Archangium violaceum: one gene and its partner. The protein of the gene in region 2 interacts with the protein of the main gene of each other region in a pairwise test. Links are inferred from orthologs where the notes say so. Each region holds a gene or a part of one and is shown on either strand. Other genes may lie near its edges.

Region 1 (3,384 bases), 2.8 Mb from region 2 along the record:
GAACCCGAGTGAGCGCAGGCCCGCGGAGAAGCGCCGGATGTTGCGCCACAACCGGGCGCGCAGTGCGTCATCGTGCTCGACGATGTCCACGGCGGCCTCGGCGGCGGCGCACAGGGCGGCGGGGAGCGCCGTCGAGTAGACGAGGGGCCGCGCGCGATTGAGCACGAGCTCCACCACGGGACGGGACGCACAGATGTACGCGCCCAACCCGCCGAGCGACTTGCTCAAGGTGCCCATGCGCACGTCGACGGCGTCACAGAGCCCGAGCTCCTCGCACAACCCCGCCCCGCGAGCACCAAGGACTCCGGTGGCATGGGCCTCGTCGACGAGGAGCGCGGCACCGTGGGCCCGGCAGACGCGAACGATCTCCCGCAGGGGCGCATGGTCCCCATCCATGGAGAACACGGTGTCGGTGACGACGAGCCGGCGGCGGGCGGGAGTCGCGGCCAGGGCCCGCTCCAGCGCCTCGACATCGGCATGCGGATAGACGACGACCCGGGCGCGTGAGAGACGGCAGCCGTCGATGAGCGAGGCGTGGTTGAGGGAGTCGGAGAAGACGGCGTCCTCGGGGCCGACGAGGGCCTGGAGGGTGCCGACGTTGGCCGCATAGCCCGAGTTGAACAGGAGGGCGGCCTCGGAGCGCTCGAAGGAAGCGAGCCGGGTCTCCAGCCGCTGGTGGACGGAGGTGTCGCCCACGACGAGCCGGCTGGCCCCGGAGCCCAGCCCCTGGGTTTCCAGGGCGGCGGCGGCGGCGGCGCGCACGGAGGGAGAGGCTGCGAGGCCCAGGTAGTCATTGGAGGCGAAGTTGACGAACGTCTCGCCGCCCACGCGCACGAGCGGACCCTGGGGAGAGTCGAGCGGCTCCAGAACCCGCTTCAACCCCCGGGAGACAAGAGAATCCAACTCAGCCCGTGCCCAGGCCGTGCAAACCCCCTCTCCCTCCGGGAGAGGGCCGGGGTGAGGGTATCGCGTATCCGGAGCCATCTACCGGGACGTATCCGGTTCCAGGGGACGAATACCGGCCTTCGCGAGGAGGGCCATGTCCTGGGTGTACTCGGGGTTGCCGGTGGTGAGCAGCTTCTCGCCGAAGAAGAGCGAGTTGGCGCCCGCGAGCATGCACAACAGCTGGGCCTCCTCGTTCATCTGCATGCGGCCGGCGGACAGGCGGACCATGGCCATGGGCATGAGGATGCGGGCGGTGGCGATGGTGCGGACCATCTCCACGGACTGCACGGGCTGCTGGTGCTGCAGGGGGGTGCCCTTCACGGGGACGAGCGCGTTGATGGGCACGGACTCGGGGTGGACCTCCTGGTTGGCGAGCGTGAGCAGCAGCTTGCAGCGATCATCCACGGACTCACCCATGCCGATGATGCCGCCGGAGCACACGGAGATGCCGGCCTTGCGCACGCGCTCGAGGGTGTCGAGCCGATCCTGGTACGTGCGGGTGGAGATGATGTCGCCGTACTTGTCCTCGGAGGTGTCGAGGTTGTGGTTGTAGGCGGAGAGGCCGGCCTCGCGAAGGCGACGGGCCTGGCTCTCGGTGAGCATGCCGAGCGTGGCACAGGCCTCCATGCCGAGCGACTTCACGCCGCGGACCATCTCCAGGACGCTGTCGAACTGGGGCCCGTCCTTCACCTCGCGCCAGGCGGCGCCCATGCAGAAGCGGGTGGCGCCGGCGGCGCGCGCCTTGGAGGCGGCGTCCAGCACGGACGACACGGACATGAGCTTCTCGGCCTCCAGGCCGGTGTCCTTGTGGTAGCGCGCGGCCTGGGGGCAGTAGCCGCAGTCCTCGGGGCAGCCGCCCGTCTTGATGGACAGCAGCGAGCACAGCTGCACCTTGTTGTCCTGGAAGACGGCCCGGTGGACGGTCTGCGCCTTGTGGATGAGCTCCAGCAGGGGCAGCTCGTAGAGACCTCGCACCTCGGCGAGCGTCCAGTCGTGGCGGACGACGACACCCGGAGGCGGCGTGGCGAAGTGGGCGTGACCGTGGAAGTCGTGGGCGGCGGAGTCGGACATGGGCTCCTCGGGAAGTGGGAGCGCGCACGGTGCGTGGATGGCCAGCCCTTGTCAACCACGCAGCGAGGCCGGGTTGACGACTTCCCGGCCCCCCCGAAACACGAGGGGCCCGGAGGGTGGGAGCGCGGGTTTCGCGCATCCCTCCCCTGCCGGGCCCCGGACATCAGGCGTGGATTCGACGGCCTCGGCCCGCCCAGCCCACCAGGAGTAGGACGACGATGGCGCCTACCACGGACATGATGAGGCCCGAGGGGTTGAGGTCGAGAATGCGTCGGCTCGGAGAGAAGAGCGCGCCGATGAAGCCACCCACGAACGAGCCCACGATGCCCAGCAGCATCGTCGCCACCAGACCCATCGACTGCCGGCCCGGGAGAAGCGCCCGAGCGATCAGACCCGCGACCAGACCCACCACGATGAACCAGATGATGCTCATTTCCGTCTCCCTTCCAGGGCGCCGCGACGTGCGGCCCCAGTTGGGAGCAACGTGGTGAGCCCTCCCCGGAAGCACAACTTGACGGGGGCCCGGAGTTTACTCCCCCGCCTGGCCGCCCGCCCCCCGGACGGACGCGGCGTGAGGGTGGGCAGGCGTGAGGGAAAGCGGGGAAACGGGCCCGGTCTGCGCTAGACAAGAGGCTCCATGGCGAAGGCGAAGACGCACTACACGTGTCAGGCGTGCGGGTACCAGTCGGCGAAGTGGTTGGGGAAGTGCCCCGACTGCGGCGCGTGGAGCTCGCTGGTGGAGGAGACCGAGGCGAAGGTGGACGACAAGCGCCCGGCGTGGGGGGCCTCGGGAGGGGCGTCCAAGCCGGTGCGGCTGCGCGAGGTGAGCGGCGAGCAGGAGGAGCGCCGGCGCACGGGCATCGCCGAGTTCGACCGGGTGCTCGGAGGTGGAGTGGTGGACGGCTCGCTGGTTCTGCTGGGAGGAGACCCGGGCATCGGCAAGTCCACGCTGCTGCTGGCGGCGCTGGACAGGCTGGGGCGCTGGGGCCCGGTGCTCTACGTATCGGGCGAGGAGTCGCTGCGGCAGACGAAGATGCGGGCCGAGCGGCTGCGGGTGGAGAGCGAGGCCATCCACCTCTTCGCGGAGACGGACGCGGACCGGGTGCTGGCGGTGGCCGAGGGCCTCAAGCCCCGGGCGCTGGTGGTGGACTCCATCCAGACCATGTACCTGCCGGAGCTGGGCAGCGCGCCGGGGAGCATCTCGCAGGTGCGCGAGGTGGCGGGGCGCTTCATGGCCTTCGCCAAGCGCAGCGGGGTGCCCACGTTCCTGGTGGGGCACGTGACGAAGGAGGGCTCCATCGCGGGCCCGCGCGTGCTGGAGCACATGGTGGACACGGTCCTCTACTTCGAGGGCGAGCGCGGCCACCC
Region 2 (3,805 bases):
CTCACCTCGGACCCTGGCATGGGCGTGCTGCGCCATGCCGACGCTGGTTACCCCGAGGCCGTCGAGGTCGCCCGGACCCGCGGCGTGCGCATCCCCGGCATCACCGAGTGACGAATGGAAACCCTGGAGCTGTTGATCCGCAACACGTCCGAGGTGCTCACCGTGGAGGGCTCCCACCAGGAGCCCGCCGAGCAGGCCCTCACCCCGCGTCCCAACGCCTGCGTGGGCGTGCGCCGGGGGAAGGTCTGGTACGTGGGCTCCGAGGGCAGCCTGCCCAAGGGCGCGGTGGGCCCCTCCACCCGGGTGGTGGACGCCCACGGGCAGTTCGTGGGCCCCGGCTTCGTGGATCCGCACACCCACGCCGTCTTCGCGGGTGAGCGCGCGGCCGAGTTCGACCTGCGCTGCCAGGGTGCCACCTACCTGCAGATCGCCCAGGCCGGGGGCGGCATCGCCAACACCGTGCGCGCCACCCGCTTCGCCAGCGAGGAGGATCTCATCCGGCTCGCCCTGCCCCGGCTGCAGCTGATGCTGGAGTACGGCATCACCACCGCCGAGGTGAAGAGCGGCTACGGCCTGTCGCTCCAGGACGAGCTGAAGATGCTCCGGGTGGTGCAGCGGCTCTCCACGCTCCAGCCCCTGGAGTTGGTGCCCACGCTCATGTGCGCGCACGCGGTGCCCGAGGAGTACCGCGAGTGGCGCGAGGCCTACATGGATCTCTGCATCAAGGAGATCATCCCCGCGGTGGCCGAGCAGGGGCTGGCGCGCTTCTGCGACATCTTCGTCGAGGAGAGCGCCTTCAGCCACGCGGAGGCGCGCCGGATCCTCGGGGCCGCCACGAAGCTGGGGCTCAAGCCGCGGCTGCACGTGGACCAGCTCACCTCCTCGGGAGGCGCCGAACTGGCGGCCGAGCTGGGAGCCAGCACCGCGGACCACCTGGAGCACGTGAGCGACGCGGGCATCCGCGCCCTGGCGGACGCGGGCGTCACCGCCGTACTCGTCCCTACCTCCACCCTCTTCCTGCGCGTGCGGCCCTACGCCCCCGGGCGCAAGCTGCGCGACGCCGGCGTCAACGTGGCGCTCGGCACCAACCTCAACCCGGGCTCCGCCATGAGCGAGAACCTGCCGCTCACCCTGGGGCTCGCCTGCCTGGAGAACGGGCTGACGGCCGCGGAAGCCTACTGGGCCGCGACCCGAGGGGCCGCGCTCGCGCTTGGTTTGAACACATACGGCCGGATTACGGTGGGAGATCCGGCAAACATTGTCGTTTTTTCGTGTTCAAACTATCGCCATCTTCCCTATCACCTGGGAATCAATCACGCACGGATTGTCATTAAAGACGGCCATGTGGTGGTAGAAAACGAGCGGGCCCTCTGTTCATGACTTCAGGTGGACAGAGGGACGTGACGGAACTTCCCGTCTGGGCCGGTCGTTATCATCAAACAAGAAGACCATGTGCCGTCTCTTCGGCTTTCGTTCCTCTGTTCCCGCTGCGGTCCACCCGTCCCTCGTGACGGAGAAGAACTCGCTTCTCCAGCAGTCGAGGGAGCACAAGGATGGTTGGGGTATCGCCTCGTATGAGGCCGAGCAACCGCTCGTCGCCCATGGGCTCGGACCCGCGTACTGCGATCCCGACTTCGAGCGGGTGAGCAGCCGTGTGTCCTCCCGCACGGTGGTGGCGCACCTGCGCCTGGCCTCCGTGGGCGCGGTGGAGAAGCGCAACGCCCACCCGTTCAACTACGGCCGCTGGTGCTTCGTGCACAACGGCACGGTGAGCAACTTCGCCCGGCACCGTGCCACGGTGGAGTCCCTCATCCGCCCGGAGCTGCTGGCGAACATCCGGGGCGCCACGGACTCCGAGCGCTGCTTCTACCTGTTCCTCACGCGGCTGGAGAAGCGGCAGTCGCTCGAGGGGCCAGCAAGCGTGGAGACGGTCGCGTTCGCGCTGGCGGAGACGATGGAGCTGGTGTCGGCCATCACCGACGAGCCGGGGCAGGCGCCGCAGGAGCGCTCGTCGATGAACTTCCTCGTGACCAACGGGGACGTGATGGTGGCGACTCGGCGCAACCGGACGCTCTTCCTGTCGGACACGGCGCCCGAGACGGGCAAACGCCCGCACCGTCTGCACGGGGGTCCCCCGAAGCCGGGGACGCAGCTCGAGCAGTTCGTGCTCGCCAGCGAGCAGCTGTCGGGCGAGGACCACTGGCACGTCATCGACGAGGAGGACATCGTCGGCGTGGACAGCGGCCTCGTCCTGCACCGGTGGAAGGTGCAGGACCTGTGCACCCGGCCCTAAGCGCCCGGTGGAGGAGGCCGTGGGGGTCATGCCCTCACTGCCAGCTGCCCAGCGGACCACCGTAGGCACCGATGTCCTCGGGCGTCCCGTCACGGTCGAGCCCGAGGAGATCGAGGCATCCGGCATCGCGTAGCGGAGAGCCGGCCGCCGGGTGGAAGTTGCCTGATTCCGCCGACACGAAGAGCGGCTCCAACTCGATATTGCCGTCCTGACCGATCTCGAACCGGGGCGGCACCTGGTGGAGGGAACGACGGGAGCGGGGGTTGGCTCCTCGAGGGAAGATGGTTCGACGCAACCGGTCAGCACAGACCCACGAGCAGCGGAGCGGACAGCGGGGAGCGCACGTTCATGAGCCAGACCCCAAGCAATCACCAGACCAGCGTCAGCCCTTGCTGGGGGGCCCCAGGCTCGGCGCGCCCCAGTCGGTCACGGTGACGGGCACCGTCATGTCACCCTCCACCCGGAAGGAGTGACGCGGTGCCTGCGCTCCGTCCGCGGAGAGCTCGGGGCACCACGAGTCCTCCAGCCAGAGCTCGAACGAGACGTCCGCCTCGAGCGCGAGCCGCACCGAGCCCATGTAGTGCTCGCCCTGGCGGCGCAGGTGGAAACCCGGAGTCGCATCACCCCCGAGCGATGGGTCCGAGCCCACCACGGTGACGATCGCGTTGGCCGGGGTGTCCGAGGGCACCGTCACGTCGAAGGTGACGGTGGCGTGGGGATACTCCTGGGGAGGTGGCTCGATGGCGCCACACCCCACCAGCATCGCGCTGGCGAGCGGGACGAGCAGGAAGCACTTCGCTGCGTGGGAGAGGGTCATGGGCACAGGATAGACCCGGAGTGGATTCCCCCGGACAGCGAGTGGGGAGACGAGCCTTCCTCCGAACGGTCCCGGGGGAAGAGGAGGCCTTACGATGTTCGCCACCCGGCAACACCGCCTCGGAAGGTCTTTTCCAGCATCTCGACGAAGCGGCGCACCTTGGCCGGCACGTAGGGAGCGGGCGCATAGATGGCGAACACCCCGCGACCCACCGGGATGAAGCGTCCGAGGACGGCTTCGAGCCGCCCGGCCTCGAGATCCTCCTCGACGAGGTAGCGAGGCAGATCAGCGATCCCGAGGCCGGCGAGCGCGGCCTGTCGCAGGGCGTGGGTGTTGTTGACGTGCAACCGGCCCGAGACGCGAATGGGGGTGGTGTGCTCCGAGTCCTCCGAGGCGCGCAGGTGCCACGTCTCCACGGGCTGGCCCGCGACGAACACGATGCATTCATGGTTCGTGAGCTCGCCGGGCCGACGCGGGCGACCTGCCCGGGTGAGGTAGTCGGAGCTGGCGCAGAGCACGCGCCGATCATCACCGAGCCTGCGGGCCACGAAGGCCGGCGGCGGCTGGGACGTCATGCGGATGGCCACGTCGATGCCCTCCTCGACGAGATCGCTCCTCCGGTCCGAGAGCTCGACGTGAACCTTCACGGTGGGATACGCGCGCTGGAAGGCGAGCACCACCGGCATCACCTGGAC

Evidence for each region. Proteins that work in one complex are often made in the same cells at the same time.
Region 1: the proteins of JQX13_RS37165 (region 2) and bioB interact in binary tests that used the Escherichia coli proteins (3 or more experiments, as listed by UniProt). The link is inferred for Archangium violaceum from one-to-one orthologs.

Annotation. Positions count from the first base shown.
Region 1 is NZ_CP069338.1:5,893,287-5,896,670, reverse strand. The notes cover bases 1-2,971. They hold bioB (biotin synthase BioB), read right to left. Parts: upstream 2,017-2,971; coding sequence 985-2,016; downstream 1-984. Other genes in these bases: radA (DNA repair protein RadA), read left to right, coding at 2,654-2,971; JQX13_RS25305 (GlsB/YeaQ/YmgE family stress response membrane protein), read right to left, coding at 2,180-2,449; bioF (8-amino-7-oxononanoate synthase), read right to left, coding at 1-984. Also shown: more of radA, read left to right, coding at 2,972-3,384. UniProt on the Escherichia coli protein: Catalyzes the conversion of dethiobiotin (DTB) to biotin by the insertion of a sulfur atom into dethiobiotin via a radical-based mechanism.
Region 2 is NZ_CP069338.1:8,742,025-8,745,829, reverse strand. The notes cover bases 394-3,371. They hold JQX13_RS37165 (class II glutamine amidotransferase), read left to right. Parts: upstream 394-1,450; coding sequence 1,451-2,293; downstream 2,294-3,371. Other genes in these bases: JQX13_RS37150 (LysR family transcriptional regulator), read right to left, coding at 3,200-3,371; JQX13_RS37155 (hypothetical protein), read right to left, coding at 2,676-3,110; JQX13_RS37160 (hypothetical protein), read right to left, coding at 2,328-2,588; hutI (imidazolonepropionase), read left to right, coding at 394-1,380. Also shown: hutU (urocanate hydratase), read left to right, coding at 1-111; more of hutI, read left to right, coding at 115-393; more of JQX13_RS37150, read right to left, coding at 3,372-3,805.